DNA from 2 places in the Faecalicatena sp. genome. Region 2 is predicted to be linked to the other one. Evidence: riboswitches for the same ligand, from Rfam matches in the RefSeq annotation. Region 2 holds a riboswitch; the other holds the start of a gene.
The links. A riboswitch is a leader RNA that binds a small molecule or an ion and turns the genes downstream of it on or off. The one in region 2 is predicted to bind cobalamin.
Positions count from the first base shown of each region.

Region 1: linked by a shared signal. The riboswitch ahead of AC4OGX_RS15915 (DUF4430 domain-containing protein) and the one ahead of AC4OGX_RS20670 (energy-coupling factor ABC transporter permease) in region 2 are both predicted to bind cobalamin.

Region 1 is NZ_JBZUUL010000034.1:10,795-19,905, forward strand. It holds gene AC4OGX_RS15890 (MDR family MFS transporter) at 1-1,382, opposite strand, end outside; gene AC4OGX_RS15895 (MarR family winged helix-turn-helix transcriptional regulator) at 1,382-1,822, opposite strand; gene AC4OGX_RS15900 (hypothetical protein) at 2,114-2,635, shown strand; gene AC4OGX_RS15905 (helix-turn-helix transcriptional regulator) at 2,632-2,838, shown strand; gene AC4OGX_RS15910 (hypothetical protein) at 3,004-3,510, opposite strand; gene AC4OGX_RS15915 (DUF4430 domain-containing protein) at 3,536-3,943, opposite strand; adenosylcobalamin (AdoCbl) riboswitch at 4,066-4,209, opposite strand; gene AC4OGX_RS15920 (TetR/AcrR family transcriptional regulator C-terminal domain-containing protein) at 4,337-4,912, opposite strand; gene AC4OGX_RS15925 (manganese efflux pump MntP) at 5,132-5,707, shown strand; gene AC4OGX_RS15930 (radical SAM/SPASM domain-containing protein) at 5,767-7,137, shown strand; gene AC4OGX_RS15935 (spore coat protein) at 7,240-7,497, opposite strand; gene AC4OGX_RS15940 (hypothetical protein) at 7,510-7,692, opposite strand; partial or broken gene AC4OGX_RS15945 (gamma-glutamyl-gamma-aminobutyrate hydrolase family protein) at 7,966-8,658, opposite strand; gene AC4OGX_RS15950 (dipeptidase) at 8,790-9,111, shown strand, end outside.
Region 2 is NZ_JBZUUL010000048.1:71,843-80,953, reverse strand. It holds gene cobK (precorrin-6A reductase) at 1-448, shown strand, start outside; gene AC4OGX_RS20685 (PocR ligand-binding domain-containing protein) at 432-1,679, opposite strand; gene AC4OGX_RS20680 (cobalamin B12-binding domain-containing protein) at 1,878-2,522, shown strand; gene AC4OGX_RS20675 (ASKHA domain-containing protein) at 2,541-4,745, shown strand; cobalamin riboswitch at 4,996-5,244, shown strand; gene AC4OGX_RS20670 (energy-coupling factor ABC transporter permease) at 5,344-6,093, shown strand; gene AC4OGX_RS20665 (energy-coupling factor ABC transporter substrate-binding protein) at 6,095-6,424, shown strand; gene cbiQ (cobalt ECF transporter T component CbiQ) at 6,465-7,238, shown strand; gene AC4OGX_RS20655 (energy-coupling factor ABC transporter ATP-binding protein) at 7,235-8,110, shown strand; gene AC4OGX_RS20650 (sirohydrochlorin cobaltochelatase) at 8,160-8,948, shown strand; gene cbiD (cobalt-precorrin-5B (C(1))-methyltransferase CbiD) at 9,039-9,111, shown strand, end outside.

The sequences.
Region 1 (9,111 bases), on a different contig from region 2:
CTTACCAGAATTACAGCAATACAAAGCAGAAAGAGTGTTCCAAACGTCATTGCCATAAAGGAGACATTCAGACCGTGCATCGGAGCATTTTTTCCATAGTCAGGGATGGAATGTTCCGAAACGGCTGTCATGATCCCTACAAAAACTGCGGAACCGACTGCCCCGGCAATGGTTCTTAGGGAGGTAAGCAGTGCGGTGGCATCGGCGGTGAACCTTGCATGTACACTATTCGTTCCCCAGGTGACCAATGGCATCATCAGACAGCCGATGGCGATACAGCGGACAACGTTGTAGGCGGCAGCAATCATAAGAGGCATGTGCATAGTAACAAAGATCATGCCGGCGTTACTAAAAAGCATGCATAAAGCTCCGGTTATGAACAGCTTTTTCATGCCAAGTTTATCAAAGATTTTGCCCGCAAACGGACTGACAACCGCCATAGCCAGTGAGCCGGGCAGCGTGACGAGTCCGGAGATAGTCGCAGAGTATCCCATGATGGACTGCACATACAACGGCATAATGATCGACGAACCCATCATAACCAGGTAGAGCAGCATGCTTCCGATGACACTGAGTGTATAATCACGGGACTTTAAAATCCTTAGATTTAAGAATGGCGCATCCAGGTGCAGCTGTCTGTAAACAAATACGGTGGATGCAATGCAGCCGGTTATAAGGGGTAGATATGTCTGTATCCCTGTAAGGCTGTAGGCACCGATATTTCCGATTCCCAGAGTGATGCCGCCAAATGCAAAGATGCTGATGGCAAAGGAAATCAAATCGAATTTTCTATCCACTGTTTCTAATACATCGTCAAAAACAGCAATCGCAAACAAGAATGCTGCGAACATGATGCCGATAGAGACATAGAAAATCATTCTCCATCCGAGGGTGTCGACCAGCATACCGGCCAGAGTCGGCGCGATAACAGGGGCAGCGCCTACGGAAAGCCCGTACCACCCCATGATGGTTCCTTTTCTCTCGATCGGATATATGGTTAAAAGAATGACCTGTGCCATTGCAGTCAGAATCCCATTTCCGCAGGCCTGCAAAATTCTTCCGCACATCATGGCCGGAAAGACGGGAGCCAGGGCACAGATGACCAGTCCGGCGATGAACAGCCCGATCCCGGTCAGATAAAGCTTTTTAGTGGGAAACCTGGTGATCAGAAAGGCAGTCAAAGGCATGATGATCCCCATTGACAGTGAATATCCGCTGGTCAGCCACTGACCGGTTGCTACGGATACGTGTAAGTCCTTCATAATGGGAAGCAGGGCAGTAGTCAATGCAGTGGAGAGCATGGAGGAGGCGATACAGGCAATAAGGATATTAATAAAAATGAGTGTTCGTCTGCGGTCAGTTATTTTGGAATTAGAGGACATTATTTCTTTTCCTCCTCTGCAGCATAGTAATTTTTAATTTTAAATAAGATATCGTAAAATTGTTTTTTCTCTTCCTCTGATAAAGGTGCAACCATTTCTTCGTGTATTTTGGCACGCGATTTATGATAGCCGGCCACTTCTTTTTTACCGGTTTCGGTCAGGGAAACAAAGCGCGTGCGCTTGTCCTGATCAGATACAGTCCGTTGTACAAATCCTTTTTTCTCAAGCTTGGCAAGCAGTTCGCTTAAAGAGGTAGAACGGATCTGCAGGAGATCTGTTAACTTTTTCTGGCTGATCGTGCCCACATTTTCGAGCAGGAAAAGGCAGCGGTACTGACCGTTATAGGTGCCGGGATTCCCATCGCGGTATTGGGAAAAGCGCCTGCTCAATCTGTCAACTTCATAAAATAGTTCAACAATTTCTTCGTTTTTACAACTCATCGGCGGTGTTCCTTTCTATGGTTATTTAGTAAGAAGCAAAATCAGGAGGTACCTCTCTATTTTAAAGAGGTACCTCCTGAATGTCAAGAGTAATTTTTATCCGAATGGAATCTGACTGAGACAACTGTAATACATAATGAATGATTTAATTGAAAATATGTAAAATATAATTGACATAAAGTAAAATGAGAGCTATAATGTGAACATAGAAGAGGAACAGCGGAATAAAATGCAGCTGCATGAAATGCCGTAACATTTTAGAAGATTCTTTGTATCAGAGGAGGAAGAAATATGGGCCACACAAGCAGTTACTATTTAGGTGTTTTAGCAGGGATTATGGTTGGATTGGTCGTTGTAATCATATCACGACGTGCCAAAAACAAAGGGATGAAGTGCGAATATGATGAACGCCAGGTCATTGCCCGCGGCAAGGCTTTTAAGTATGGGCTTTTCTCCTTGATTGGATATCTTGTATTATATGGAATTATTCAGGATATGACAGGTATCTATTGGGGAAAAGGACTGGTAGGCACAGCATTGGGAATTTGTATTTCAGTTGCTGTATTCGCAGTTGTCAGCATATGGAATGATGCATATTTTTCATTGTGGGAGAATCCGAAGAGATACATCACCATATTTTTAGCTGCGTTTGCGTTGAATTTACTTCCTGCGGTCCGTGTTATTATGCATAGAGATCAGGAGATGGATTATGGCTATATTAACTTATTTTTATCAGTAACATTATTGATCGTATTGGTGGTTATGGGATTAAAGTTTCAGAAGGACAGACGTGAAAGGGATGAAGAGGTATGAAGAATCTCAGATTAAAGTCGGCACGCGCCGCATTTGATCTGTCCCAGCAGCAGCTTGCAGAGGCGGTTGGCGTATCCAGACAGACCATCAATGCCATAGAAAAAGGGGATTACAATCCCACGATCAAGCTTTGTCTTGCCATCTGCCATACGCTTGGGAAGACATTGGATGAACTGTTCTGGGAAGATAGAACAGAAGAATAAGGAAAAGACAGGATTAGAAATGAGAACATAAGTCAGGAGGAGGCATGATCCGGATGAATCATGTCTCCCCCTGCTTTGTGTGTTAATCACATTCGGAAAAGTTAAAAAGTGGATTTTAGAATATCAGTTTTGACTGAGCCGGAAGTATCTGATGAACCACATAAGTTAAGTTCTTACCACATATCCCGTTCGCACTACCTGTGTCATCACATGGTATAAAGGACGGTAGAGCAGCAGACAGATAACTGCATTTCCCCCGCAGTGAAGAACATCATAGGGGATTCCTGCGATCCAGTAGGCCATTCCACTGCCGATCCCTCCCACGATAAAGTAGGGGATGGCGCATAGCATTCCATAACAAAGCCCATAAGCACCGGAGATAATGGCCCAGAAAAGCGGTGAATGCTGCCTCCTTCCCAGAAGCAGGACAAGCAGTGCCAACAGAGTCCAGATATAAAGGTAATTCAGCCACCAGATCCCGAAGCCATAGAACAGGCCTTCCAGTCCGATAAATGCGTATATTATAAAGAATACTTTCTTTCCATAAAGCAGTGTATAGAGAATTACCAGCAGCGTGACTATTTCAATATTGGGAAGTGAGGCCATAGCGACCTGAGCTGCGAAAATAATACCAGTTAACATTGCCATGACTACCAGATCTTTTGTCTTCATAAAATCCCTTCTTTCTGAACCGCAATTAATACCCCTCAGTCAATGTCAGTTCAAATACATCGCCATCCTCGATCGGTGTCTGGTCAGCGGATGTGTTGACCTGTTCACCGTCTTTGGTCAGGCACCACCACTGCTGCTTAGAGTCATCAGCCCTTTCATCATCTACGGAGGTGATGTACAGGCCATACTGGCCGTCTTCTCCTTCGACAAGACTTTCACTTTTCAGGACCTCACCCAGATATGCCTCATCTGTATGATACGTGAACTCATCGGTGCTTTTATCGCCGTGAGTGACTTTCACCTGAATCGTTTTGGAGCCCTTTTCTCCTTTTGGCATCACTGTTTGATAAAGCAGCAGTCCCGCGATGCAGGCTGCTATCAAAACAACCAGGCCGATGATCAGACCCTTTGAACTTTTTCTCTTTTCTTCCATTTCTTTTATCCTCCTGTTCTTTCCTGCAGTTTGAGCTTTATCTGACTTATAAAAATAGAATTTGGCCAACAAAAACAGACAGGCCTGCCTCCACGCAAAAAACCTGTCTGTAATCGACATGTTCAGAATGCTCGGCTTTGAATGGAAGCTTCATTCTACCTGCCGGCAGGTAATCTGACTACAAGGATCGTTGATCCTCTCACAGTGACCTCATCGTTCAGGATTCGCACCTGATTCCCGCTGCCGGTAAGCATATATTCTTTAAATTTTTTTTAATATATCATAGGAGCCGACTTTTGTACAGAAGAAAAGAATAATTTTGTAATGTTGGGGAAAAAAATACTTTCAGTCACGGATATTTCCGAAACTGCGCCCATGAATCAGCTGTCAGGCTTACGAATTCGTCCTGGGAAATTCTATGACATCCAGGATGGAATTTCGTATGATATAGTTGTAAGCCTCACATACCTGCTCAGAAGAGTAGGGAGTATCGTGAGTGATCCAGTATTTTAAAGAATCTGTCAGACCGAATGTATAGAACCTTGCCAGCGCGTCCTTGGACAGCATCGCTATCTTGTCCGGGGACCGCAGGGGGTATTTATTCAGCAGGGACAAAAGCAGATTGAAAACATAGCGGTACAGCAGATCTTCGAAGGAGTTCGGTCCCTCGACCACATATAATTTCTTATAAAATTCACGGTCTTTCTCAAGGCAGCTGCACAGAAGGCGGAAAATCTCCTCTTCCATATTATAATCTGCCAGTACCTGGATCTTACTGGCGATTTCCTTTTCTAAAATCCATTCTATCACCTCGTATTTATCCTGAAAATGTTTATAGAAAGTAGGTCGTATTACCCCTGCCCCGTCGGTGATCATTTTGATCGTGATCTTGTCAAAGGGAGTCTGCATGACCAGCTCTTTGAAAGACATCGTGAGTAAATCCTTTGTCAATTCCTTTTTATCTTCCATGATCGTTTCTCCTTTTCAGAAATTATATCATAAAACCTTTGCTCTTGAAACACCCTGCGGCCGGGCAGGCAACAGATTGTGGGATCTGTAGCCGAAAGAGCGCCAGAATGGGAGGATTGTCCCTCTCAGGATACAATGTGGTATGCCTGCATATTATCTTCCCGGAGTACGGGGGTTAGAATAAAAGTAAGCAAAGAAAAGGGGAAGGAGAGGAGGAAATTGGCAGTATTTGAAATCCTGATGATTTCAGTCGGCTTATCCCTGGATGTGTTTGCATATGCCCTGTATAAAGGCGCTATGCTGCCGGAGATTAGGAAAAGTTCACTCGTCAAGATCGGCGCGGTTTTTACGGTATGGCAGATGGCAAGCCTGCTGCTTGGGAATCTGGTTACCAGCATACCGGTCCTGAAAGTGTCTGCGGGCCGGGCCGCGCTACACTGGAAAATTTTTTCCGTCATTATTTTTGTCGGCCTCGGTCTGTATATGATTGTAAAAGCCGGAAAGCAGAAAGTGGTCATCGAGCGCAAGGATGATACCGTGGGGATAAAACAGATCGCCATATGGGCATGCATTACAAGTGTAGATGCATTCCTTGCCGGAATCGGTTTCGGGTTCTTTCAGGCAGACTTTTTCTTTACAATTCTCAGCGTGGGAATCGTGACAGCATTGAGTGTGACTGCGGGGATTTATGCGGGATACTGGATGGGCTGCCAGTCAAAGAACAAGGCGGTCACTCTGGGAGGATGCATCCTTTTGATGGGAGGAATTGAACTGTTAGTACGGGGAATCAGCTAGATAAAACGAGGTGTGCTGTACGTTTAGAAAAGGGTTTAGGAAAGTAGAGGATCGAAGTTATGGGAAAAATAAGACATCAGGCAGAGAGAGCCGCATTTGGAAAAATGATTGATTCTGCAATGAGACATATCAATAAAGACCGTGAAAAGAGCTTTTTAAAAATTGTTGACCTGACAGAGGATTTTGCAAAAGACAGATTCCGCCCGGAGAGTTATGCTGCGGCAAGAAGGATGATCCGGGATCCGGAAGGAAAATGGATGAAGTATGTGAACCGGATCTTAGATGAGGTCAGCCCGAATGTGATTCGCACAACTGCAATGAACTTAGGGTTCGAGGCCATGTTAAGCGGGACAAAGATCATGCATGAGAGCCGGGAAAAGTATCAATGCAATATACCCTGGCTGATCCTGCTGGATCCGACCAGTGCATGTAATCTGAAATGTACGGGCTGCTGGGCGGCAGAGTACGGACATACCATGTCGCTGACTTACGAGGAGCTGGACAGCATAATTACTCAGGGGAAAGAGCTGGGCATTTACTTCTATATGTATACGGGCGGGGAACCGCTTGTAAGAAAGGCGGATATCATCCGGCTATGCGGGAAACACAACGATTGTGCATTTCATGCATTTACGAACGGAACACTGGTGGATGACGCATTCTGCAAGGAGATGGACCGGGTTGGGAATCTGACCTTATCCATCAGTCTGGAGGGATACGAAGAGGTCAATGATGGAAGGCGGGGGGCAGGAGTATTCAATCAGGTCATGGAAGCGATGGACACATTGAAAAAGCATGGACAGATATTCGGCACCTCGATCTGCTATACCAGAGCGAACATCGGTACGGTCACCTCGGATGAATTTCTGGATATGATCATCGAAAAAGGATGTCGTTATGCATGGTATTTCCACTATATGCCGGTAGGAAATGATGCTGCTGTGGAACTGATGCCGACAAAGGAGCAGAGAGAGTATATGTATCACAGGATCCGTGAGATTCGCGGGATGGAAGGCGGTAAGCCGATCTTTACGTTTGACTTCCAAAATGACGGGGAATATGTGGGCGGATGTATTGCGGGAGGCAGAAACTACTGTCATATCAATCCCAACGGAGACGTGGAACCATGTGTTTTTATCCACTATTCCAGTGCCAATATCAAAGAGGTCAGCCTGCTTGAGGCATTAAAGCAGCCGTTGTTCATGGCATACCGGGAAGGGCAGCCCTTCAACGAAAACCATTTAAGGCCCTGTCCGATGCTCGAAAATCCGGAAAAGCTGATGGAAATGGTGAAGAAAACAGGTGCAAAATCCACAGATATGCAGTCACCTGAGCCAGTGGAACACCTCTGTGGAAAATGTATGGAGTATGCCGAAGAATGGAAGGGAAAGGCAGACGAGCTCTGGGCAGAGGGAAAAGAAAAAGAGTAAAGAATGCTAAGCAGTAAAAAGGAAGGATACACAGGTGCGATCAGCACACGGTATCCTTCTTTTTAAATTGATCCTTGTTTCTTCAACGAGACGATGTGTGACTTAGAACGTCTTCGGCTGGTTCAGAATGTTTTTTACATGATCGATCTCTTCCTGTGTTGCCTTGGCAGCAGGAATATAATAACTTTTTTCTCTTGCAACCTGGTAAAGCTTCTCCTGTGACATTTCGCATTCATTACGGATCTGCTTTAAGCATTGCTTTAATTCTTTGTTTTCTGTCTGCGGGATCATTCCGCCAAACATCTTTAATTCTCCGTTTACTCCGACTAAAGCATCGGAAACCATTGTTTTTTCATTCATATGCGTCACCCCTTATAAGAATTTCATCAGATCTTGTTTGTTTTTCATTGCAGAATCAGCTGCATCCTGGAACAGCTTCTTCACCTCAGGATCTTCAGCCTGGGATGCATATTCAGTCATTTTGCAATGTGTTGTGTCATAACCGCCAATTAAATGACGCAGATTCTGTAAATCAAGCATAGAAATTTCAGCCATGGTAAAACCTCCTTAAAAATTAATTGTTACGAGGTTTATTATGCCCGCAGCGGGAGAAAATATAATCAGATCATGAATGTAAAAGTGCCCATTTATGACATCATATTCTTATTCGTAATTAAACACCTTCGTGGAGGAAGATTTTTCCAATTCAGCATGACTGCCGGCTTTCGCAGAGCCGGTGTAAGGAGGAGCTGTCTTCATGGGATCTGTATTGGCCGCTTTTGGATTGGAGGGGCTGTCTTTATCAGGTCTGGCAGGTGGACACAGACGTGCATGCAGGACGAATTCGGAGAAGAGCTCCCGCATCTCAGGGGAGCTGCGGTACATACATTCCGGGTGCCACTGGACACCGATCGCAAACGGATGATCTGGCATCTCAATGGCCTCAATAGTTTTATCAGCGGCATGTGCGCAGGCGGAAAGGCCTCGTCCCAGCATCCCTACGCTCTGATGGTGAAAACTGTTCACATTTAAGCGTGAGCCGATATACCTGCACAATTGTGAATCTTTTTCCACAAGGATCTTGTGACTGGCTTCCGAGCGGGCATAGGACTGCTGCATATGGTTCAGCGGCCTGCCCGGCTGCAGGGAGATATCCTGGTAAATGGTTCCGCCGCAGGCCACATTGTATACCTGCATTCCCCGGCAGATGGAGAAAACCGGTTTTTTCGTGGGAAGAATGGCCTTCATCAGGCGGATCTGAAACAGATCCAGGGTGATATTCGTTTTTCCGATCCCGTTTTTAGGCTCCTCTCCAAATAGAAGAGGGGTAATGTCGTTGCCCCCGCAGAACAGGAAGCCATCGCAGAATGAAATATATTCCTGGATGGCTGAATCAGATCTGATCAGAGGCAGGATAAACGGCAGTCCTCCTGAATAGCGGATGGACTGGATATAAGTATTGGTAACAAATTGTCTGTCGCCTGCAAGTCCACAGACAACAACTCCGATTTTGGGTTTCATAAGCACTCCTTCTCTGGCATAAGATAGTTTGACAGCAAAAGAACCGTACACTAATATGTTGAATATAGGGTATGTAAAAGGATGGGAAAATATACCTTTCGTCAGAAGCAGAATAGAAAAGGAGAGCAGTAATGATGAATTTAGCAGACATGCATTGCGATACGATCAGCCAGTTGATGGGACGTTCCTCAGAAGAGAATTTAAGGAATAACAATCTCTGTATCAATATTGAAAAGATGGAGAAGGCGGGAACACTGGTACAGTTTTTTGCCTGTTTTGTCTATGCGGTATCTTATGAAACAGACAGAGGGGCAGGCCCGAAGAAGGCAGTGATGGAAGGGATCAGCCCGGATGCGTGGGACAGAGCCTGGCAGGCGGTTTTAGAAATGACAGAGAGAATCGAGAAGGAGCAGAATGATAAGCTTAAGGTAGCGCATTCCTATGAGGAAGTCT
Region 2 (9,111 bases):
CGGGAATGTGGTCTGGAAAAATTCTGTAGAGGAAGCTGTCGAGTATTTAAAACAGACCGAAGGAAAGGTACTCATTGCCACGGGGAGCAAGGAGTTGAAGCTGTATACAGAGATCGGGCATTATCAGGAAAGATGCTGCGCCCGGGTGCTTTCTACAAAAGAGGCTGTGGAAGAGAGCAGTGCTCTGGGATTCAAAGGTCCGAATCTGATCGCCATGCAGGGACCGTTTTCCAAAGAGATGAACATTGCGATGTTAAAAGCCGTCGGTGCTTCATATTTTGTGACAAAGGAATCCGGAAAGGCAGGGGGCTTTGTGGAAAAGGCAGAGGCGGCCAGGGAAACAGGGGCTGTTCTCGTTGTGATTGCAAGACCAGAGGAAACAGGGATCAGCCCGCAGGAGACCCTGGGGCTGATCAGGAAGAAAATGGAATCTAGCGGAACTGCTTAGGCGTCAGTCCGGTATATTTTTTAAAAACCTTTGAAAAATAACTCTGATCCTCGAATCCCACAGCAACCGCAATATCGATGATGGAAAAATCTGTGTTGGAAAGCAGACGCTTGCTTTCCTCTATCCGGACCATGTTCAGATATTCCTTGAAGGAAGAACCGGTAGACTGCTTGAACATAGTCGAGAAATAGGAGGGGTGCAGATGTACCTCTAATGCCACATCCTCCAGGGTCAGAGGCTCATTGAAGTGTTTGGATATATAGATCATCGCTTTTTTGATCAACTCGCTGTTCTGGGACGGAATATAATGGAACAGGCTTTCCGTAAACGCCTCTACGATCTCCTGGAGTTTATAACAAAGTGTCTCCATAGTGTCGACCTGCTGGATATTCTTTAAAAAGTGATTGTTCAGCTTTAAGATGTTGTCGGTCTGTGCGCCGCCCTCGATGGCTGTCCTGGATAACAGGGAGCAGAGCTCGATGGCCCTGGCCTTTACAATATCCAGGCTGTTTCCCTCGGAAAACAGGACATAGCCGAGCAGGTCATTGAGAATGGCGCTGGCCTGGCTGATATCCCCCAGTTTTACCTTGCTTAACAGCTCCTTTTCTTTTTCGTACGGGTAGGAGCTTGTACTGGTCTTCTCCTCCTTATATCTCTGGATGGATTCGTTGATCCGTGACTGCTGTACCAGCTTCTGGTTATTCTGTCTGAGTACCTCCCGGCTCTCGTCGATCAGGTTGGCAAACATATAGTAGAGAAGCCGGCTGATGTGATTGACCTTGGCAGGTGTGACAACGGGGATGCTGGACGTCTCATCATATAAGTCCAGGGCTTCGGTGGTCGGGATGCGGTACTTTTTTGCAATATCGGAGATCAGGATGGAATCCGGGGAATCCATCAGGAAAGGGCCGGCCAGGATAGAGCCCAGGAAAGTCTTCTTGCTGATCAGCGGGAATACGATATGATTGAGCTGTGCATGGCAGGCAAAAATATAAGGCTCGCCCAGGGTGACCGCTCTTTTGCTGGCTGAGATATGCATCTTTTCGCAGGTATCGTCCGACGGCAGATAATCCTGGAAGCAGCGGCAGAAGTTTGACATCTGCCCGCTTTGAGCAAGGAATTCGCCCTGTTCGTCTATGACCTGGATGGGGATCTGCATACAGGCATAGAAGGTGTCTGTCATTGCCTTAAGTGTATCTTCGGGTACGATAGAATATAATAAAGGTTTCAAAGTCTTTCCTCCACATTTTTGTTCTGATTATGTACAGTAAGTTTACCATATTATCAGAAAAAATGGGGAATGTATTTTCGAAATAAAATGAAAATATTTATACAAAGATTCTGAAAAAATTACCAGAATGAAAACCTGAAAAAAGATAGAATAAGATCCAGAAAACAGAAAGTTTATAGAAGATGGAGGAGTGAAATTATGTCTATTATTCAGGAAATGTCAGAATTTCTGCAAAAGGGAAGAGCAAAAAATGTGAAGGCGCTGGTACAGCAGGCTCTGGATGAGGGAATAGACCCAAAGGAAATTTTGAATGAAGGTCTGTTATCAGGTATGATGATCATAGGAGCAAAATTCAAAAATAATGAGGTGTTCGTGCCGGAGGTCCTCGTTGCGGCAAGAGCAATGAACGCAGGGCTGTCTGTTCTGGAGCCGAAGCTTGTGGAAGTTGGGAATGAGCCTGTGGGAAAGGCTGTCATCGGAACGGTACAGGGAGACCTGCATGATATCGGCAAGAACCTGGTTGTCATGATGCTCAAAGGAGCAGGATTTGAGATCTACGATCTGGGTGTAGACGTTCAGCCATCTGTATTTATTGATAAGGCAGAAGAGGTGGGGGCAGATGTGATCTGTATGTCAGCGCTCCTTACAACAACGATGCCGAAGATGCAGGACTGCATCGACCAGCTCAATGAAAAGGGACTCCGCAGTAAATATATCGTGATGATAGGCGGAGCGCCTGTAAATGACAGCTTTGCACAGCAGATCGGTGCTGATTACTATACACCGGATGCAGCTACAGCGGCGGAGGTCGCAAAACAGGCCGTGACCGACCGGAATAACTAAGCAGGGAAAGGCACCCATATGATCATAAGAGAATTCGACATTCAGATATGCAGAGAAAATGTTTTCAATCTGATAGACTGCTATGAAGACAGTGCGATCTATACGGAAGTGCTGGAAGAATATGAAGAAATGCTGCCCGCGGCATATGAGAAGATGGAGCCGGCAGCACTGCTGGAGTTCGGAAGCCTGGAGGGGATTCCGGCAGAGGGATATACTGGCAGAGCAAAAGAGGTTCTTTTTAGCATTACTACCGTGGGCAGCAGGATCAGCAGCTGGTCAACGGCTTTGTTTGCAAAGGGAAATTACCTGGGAGGAATGCTGGCGGATGCTATGGCGGATGACTATCTGTTCCAGATGGACCATCTTCTCTCGGAGACAGTGATCCGGCTGTGCAGGGAGAAGAACAAAGGAGTCGTGCGCAGACTGGAAGCTCCCCAGGATATCCCCATGGAGGTACAGAAGAAGGCTCTGGAGGTAACAGGCGGAGAAGCGGCGGCAGGCATCCGTATCAAAGAAAGCTACATGTACGACCCGGTGAAGACGACCTGTCAGGTATATCTGCTGGATGATCAAAAAGAGCGGTTCCAGATCGAACATGACTGCAGAAGATGTCCGAATCTATCCTGTAAGCTTCGAAACATACCGGAAATCACCTTGGTGGTGGAAGGTGTAAAGGGAGGTCCTGTCAGGATCACTGGCAGAAAGGACCAGACACTGATGGAGATGCTAAAGGAGCATGGCATTTTTTTGAGTGCGGTCTGTGCCGGGCACGGAACCTGCGGGAAATGCAGGATCCAGGTTCTCGAAGGAGAGGTGTGTCCCTCTGCAAAGGATAAGGAATTCTTTCGCCCTGAAGAGATCCGGGAGGGCTTTTGTCTGGCCTGCCGCGCCTATGCAGCCGGAGATGCGAAGATCACGCTGGACTGCGGGCAGGAGGAGGGCTTTTGGGTCTTAACCGCTTTTGGCGGCAGTGAGAAGGAAGAAGCAAAACCGCAGGATCTGGGGCAAAAGACCGGAAGGTACGGGATCGCAGTGGATATAGGGACTACGACCATCGTCATGCAGCTGATCAATCTGGAGAATGGACGAAGCGTTAAGACATATACCTGCATGAACCACCAGAGGGCTTACGGCGCGGATGTGATCAGCCGGATCGAGGCCTCCAACAACGGAAAAGGAGAAGCGCTTAGAGAGAGTATCAGAAAAGATCTGGCAGCCGGGATCAGGGAGCTTACGGACAATGGAGGCATGAGAGCCGGGCGGATGACGGTGGGTGCAAATACGACGATGGTTCATCTGTTAATGGGATATTCCTGTGAGACACTGGGAGTATCTCCTTTTACGGCTGTGAATCTGGATACGATTCAGACAACGTCCGGGGAGCTGCTTGGAGCATATGCAGAAGGTCTGGGATGGGACTTTGAGGTCACGATCTGCCCGGGGATTTCCACCTATGTAGGAGGGGATATTACAGCCGGGCTTTATGCATTGGATTTCGAAAAAAGACAGAAGGTATCGGTCCTGATCGATCTGGGAACAAACGGGGAGATGGCGGTGGGAAACAAGGATAAGATATATGTGGCATCCACGGCAGCAGGCCCGGCCTTCGAGGGCGGAAATATTACATGCGGGACAGGCAGTATCCCGGGAGCTGTCTGCAGCGCTGTTATTGAAAACGGGAAGACAGAGCTTAGGACCATCCTTGAGAAACCGGTCACGGGAATCTGCGGGACGGGGGTCGTGGAGATTACCTATGAATTGTTAAAAGAGGGGCTGCTTGATGATACCGGACTTTTAGAGGAACCTTACTTTGAAGAGGGATATTGTCTCGGAGAAGATGCGTCCGGCAGGGAGATCGGGTTTTACCAGAAGGACGTGCGGGAGATCCAGCTCGCTAAATCCGCAGTGAGGGCCGGCCTGGAGACATTGATCAAGAAATATGGCATCTCTTATGAGGATGTGGAGACGGTCTATATCGCCGGAGGCTTCGGTTATCAGCTGGATATCAGAAAAGCTGTGGGGATCGGTCTGCTTCCGGGGGAATGCGAAGGAAAGATCCGGGCAGTGGGAAACAGCTGTCTAAAAGGAGTGATCGCAGGACTGATGAACGCAGATGCAGAAAAATCCATCAAAGAGATCTTGAACGTGTCCGAAGAGATCCGTCTGTCCAATGACAAAGATTTCAATGAGTTTTATATGGATTATATGTTCTTTGAGGAGTGAGAGGAAGCACTTTCCAAAATTCCTACAAAGGGACCTTAAAAAATTACAAGAAGCAAAAAAATAATAATAAGATGAGACCATGTATCCTCCATGCCGGTCAATAAGGCGGCCGGCATGGAGGTGCAGAGTAAAGGCAGTGCTTTTACCGGCCTGTCGATGGGCCTGAGGTACTTCTATCCGGATTGCATAATCCTGTAGAATGTGGTAAAATTTATCAGGCTGATAAAAGAAGCTGAACAATTCAGATCCGGCAGACAGTTTAGAAGAAAGCCGTCCATAGGGATGGCAGGGGAAGCAGGTGGGAATCCTGCACAATACCCGTTGCTGTATTGGAGGAGTGGTATTCCATTAGGTCACTGTATGACTTACCGATATCCAAAGGGCATTATGTAGAATGCCTGATAAGCGGATATGCAGAGCATTGCAAGGTAAGGTATGGGAAGGCGGAATATCGTGAAGATACCTAAGTCAGAACACCCGCTTTTAAATGGATCTGAATGATTACGGGAGTATGATCAGGTGTTTGCCGCGGATCTCTTTTTGATTTTGTGGTGAGCCTGAAGTATTTTCAGAAAACACAAAAAAAGGAGAGAGAAGCATGACAAAGAAAGAAAAGTTCTTAGTTAAAGCATCCATCGCGTTTGCAGCGATGTTTGCCGTCACACCGGCAGTGAATGCAATGCACATTATGGAGGGGTATCTTCCCCCGGGTTTCTGCATTGCATGGGGCGTCATTTGTGTCCCCTTCTTAGTGACCGGGTTCATTTCCCTGAGAAAGAGAATTCAAGAAAACAGAAAGACGATCACGCTGATTGCGATGGCGGGGGCGTTTATTTTTGTGATATCCTCCCTTAAGATCCCGTCTGTGACAGGAAGCTGTTCCCATATGACAGGAACCGGACTTGGGGCGATCCTCTTCGGACCTGCTGCGGTCAGCATTCTGGGGATCATCGTTCTTTTGTTCCAGGCCATTCTTTTGGCACACGGAGGGCTTACAACGCTGGGGGCAAATACATTCTCCATGGCGATTGCGGGACCGATTTTGTCCTTTGGAATTTATAAATTATGTATGAAATGTAAGGTGAACCGAAAAGTATCTGTATTTTTAGCAGCCTGCTTAGGCGATGTGTTTACCTATTGCGTGACCAGTATCCAGCTTGCGCTTGCCTATCCTTCAGAAGCGGGAGGCGCTGCCGCATCAGCAGGAAAATTCCTGGGTGTGTTTGCACCGACACAGCTGCCGCTGGCAGTGATCGAAGGGATCCTGACTGTCATCATCGTAATGGCGCTGGAATCCTATGCGAAACCGGAACTAAGGGCAATTGGTTTTATGAAGGAGGCAAAGTAAGATGAGTAAGAATGCAAAGATTACGATTGTGTTACTGCTGATTGCCGTGCTGATTGCGGTCGTTCCCCTGTTTGCAAGAAAAGGCGCCGAGTTCGGCGGTTCCGATGATGCGGGCAGCGTAATGGTAGAAGAGATCCAGGGCAGGGAGTATACGCCCTGGTTTACTCCGGTATTAGAAACCGCACTTGGCGGGGAACTGCCGGGAGAGGTGGAAAGCATGCTGTTCTGTCTTCAGACCGGGATTGGCGTCGGAATCATCGCCTTTGTGATGGGACGCTTTGTAGAGCGCAGGAAGTGGCAGAAAAAGGAAGAAGACCGGGAGGAATCGTAAAAGACCGGAGAGAAGAAACTGCGCCGGAGAGGAGCAAGATATGATTGTAGTGGATAAGCTTTGTTATCGTTCAAAGCTTCGTTATGTGAATGCAGGGGAGAAGTTCGCTTTTTCCATGCTGACACTTTTATTCTGCATTGTCAGCCGTTCCCTTTTGATCGCCGGAACCGCCCTTTTGGTAAATGGCTTTCTGACGGTAAGAAAAGGGGGAATTTCTATTGGACGGTACATGCGTCTGCTGGCTGTTCCATTTACGTTCCTCATATTGAGTACTCTCGCGATCATCGTCAACATTTCAAGGGTCCCACTGGACGCATATGCCGTGCCGGTGGGCACCTTTTTTATCACAGGAAGCAAAGAGTCCTTAAGATTCGGGATCCAGCTGATCATGACGGCGATGGGAAGCGTATCCTGCCTGTATTTCCTGTCACTGAACACGACCATGACGGATATCTTAGACGTGCTGGCCTTACTGCACTGCCCGGAGATTATGATCGAGCTGATGATGCTGATCTACCGTTTTATCTTCGTGCTGATGGAGACAGCCTCTGCCATCCTGGTGTCGCAGAAGTCCAGGCTCGGCAACCGCTCCCTTAGGACTTCCGTTTCGTCCTTCGGGCAGATGGGGGCAGGACTTTTCATCCGGGCGCTTCGGCGCTCCAATGCGCTGTATGATGCGATGGAGTCCAGGTGTTATGACGGGAAGATCAAGGTTTTGAGTGTACAGCATCCGGTTAAGAAAAAGGAAGTGGCGCTGATCGTTCTGTTTGAACTGGTATTACTTGCAATGACAATATGGAGGAAGATGCCGTGAGCAGAGAAAGCTTTGACAGGAAGGATGACAAGTCAGACGACATTATCATAGAGGCAAGGGATGTCTTCTATACCTATGAGGAGGGCGGCCCCCATTCTTTAAATGGGGTGAGTCTGAAAGTAAAGCGAGGCCAGAAGGTCGCCTTTATGGGGGCGAACGGCTGCGGGAAGTCCACATTTTTCCTCTGCTGTAACGGCATCTATAAGCCGGAAAAAGGGATACTGCTTTTCAATGGAAAACCGATCGACTATTCGAAGAAGGGACTCCTAAGCTTGAGGGGAAAGGTGGGGATCGTGTTCCAGGACCCGGATAACCAGCTCTTTTCTGCCAGTGTATATCAGGAGATCTCCTTTGGCCCGATGAATCTGGGGATTCCGGAGGATCTGGTCAGAAAAGAGATCACTCAGGTGATGGACCATCTGGAGATTACTCCGTTTAGCGACCGCCCGGCCCATGCCCTAAGCGGCGGGCAGAAGAAGCAGGTGTCCATCGCGGATATCCTGGTGATGCACCCGGAGGTGATCATTTTGGATGAGCCGGCAGCGGCCCTGGATGCGAAGCATACAAAGATGGTGAACCAGATCGTAGACCGGCTGGCAGAGGAGGGGATCACGATCCTGATGGCGACTCACAACATCGATTATGCGCTGTCCTGGGCAGATGAAATCGTCCTGATGCATGAAGGAAAGGTGCTCATGCAGGCAGATCCGGTCACAGTATGTACAAGCCAGGAGGCTCTTATGATGACCAATCAGGAAGAACCTGCAGTTTTAAAATTATTTGAACAGCTTGTAAAAAAAGGCATACTGGATGCTAAGTTAAAGCCGCCGGTGAGCATGGCAGAGCTGGAACAATATATAGACGAATTGTAACTGTTCATGGTTCTAAGCAGTTACGAAATATAAAAAGGAATAAGGTGAGATGATGGAAAAGAGGACAGAGACAAAGAAGGCAATCCTGGTGGTAAGCTTCGGGAGCAGCCACCTGGACACACTGGAGAAGAATATTGATAAGATTGAGCAGCAGATCCGGGATACCTTTACGGATTACCGGGTATACCGGGCATTCACAAGCCAGATGATCCTCAGGAAGCTGAAAAAAGTGGAGAATCTGCATTTCTTCACAGTAAAAGAGGCGATGGAGCAGATGGCGGAGGATGGCATCGAGCAGGTGATCGTGCAGCCGACCCACATCATCAACGGCATCGAAAATGACAGGATGATGTGTGATGTGATGGAGTACACCGACCGTTTCAGAAAGGTCCGTGCAGGCAGGCCTCTCCTCACCAGTGTGGATGATTACAAGAAAGCCATCCATGCCATGATGGCAGAGGTAGAGTTGGAGGAAGGGGAAATGCTTGTTTTGATGGGACACGGGACAGACCACCATGCGAATTCTGCTTATCCGACCCTGGAGTATACCTTCCATTCACTCGGCTACAATCAGGTCCTGGTGGGAACGGTGGAAGGGTTCCCGGATCTGAAGAATGTGATGACCAAGCTGGAGATCGCAGAGGCTAAGAAGGTGACCCTGATGCCGTTCATGCTGGTGGCAGGCGATCACGCGAAAAACGATATGGCAGGAGATGAGGATTCCTGGAAGACGATCCTTGAGGATGCGGGATATGAAGTGAATGCCGTGATCAAGGGTCTGGGAGAGATGAGAGGAATCCGGAATATCTATATCGAGCATATCGAAGCCGTGATGTAAAAGAGACACTGAGTTTTAAAGAAGAGACCGGAAGATGCGAAAATCTGAGGTCAGGAGTCGTACAGGAAGACTTGAAAAGGAGGCATCGGTATGGAAGAAAAGCAGGCGTTAAAAGCAGGCAGAAAAGAGGGCCGGGGGCAGCTCATCTGGAAGAACCAGAAGC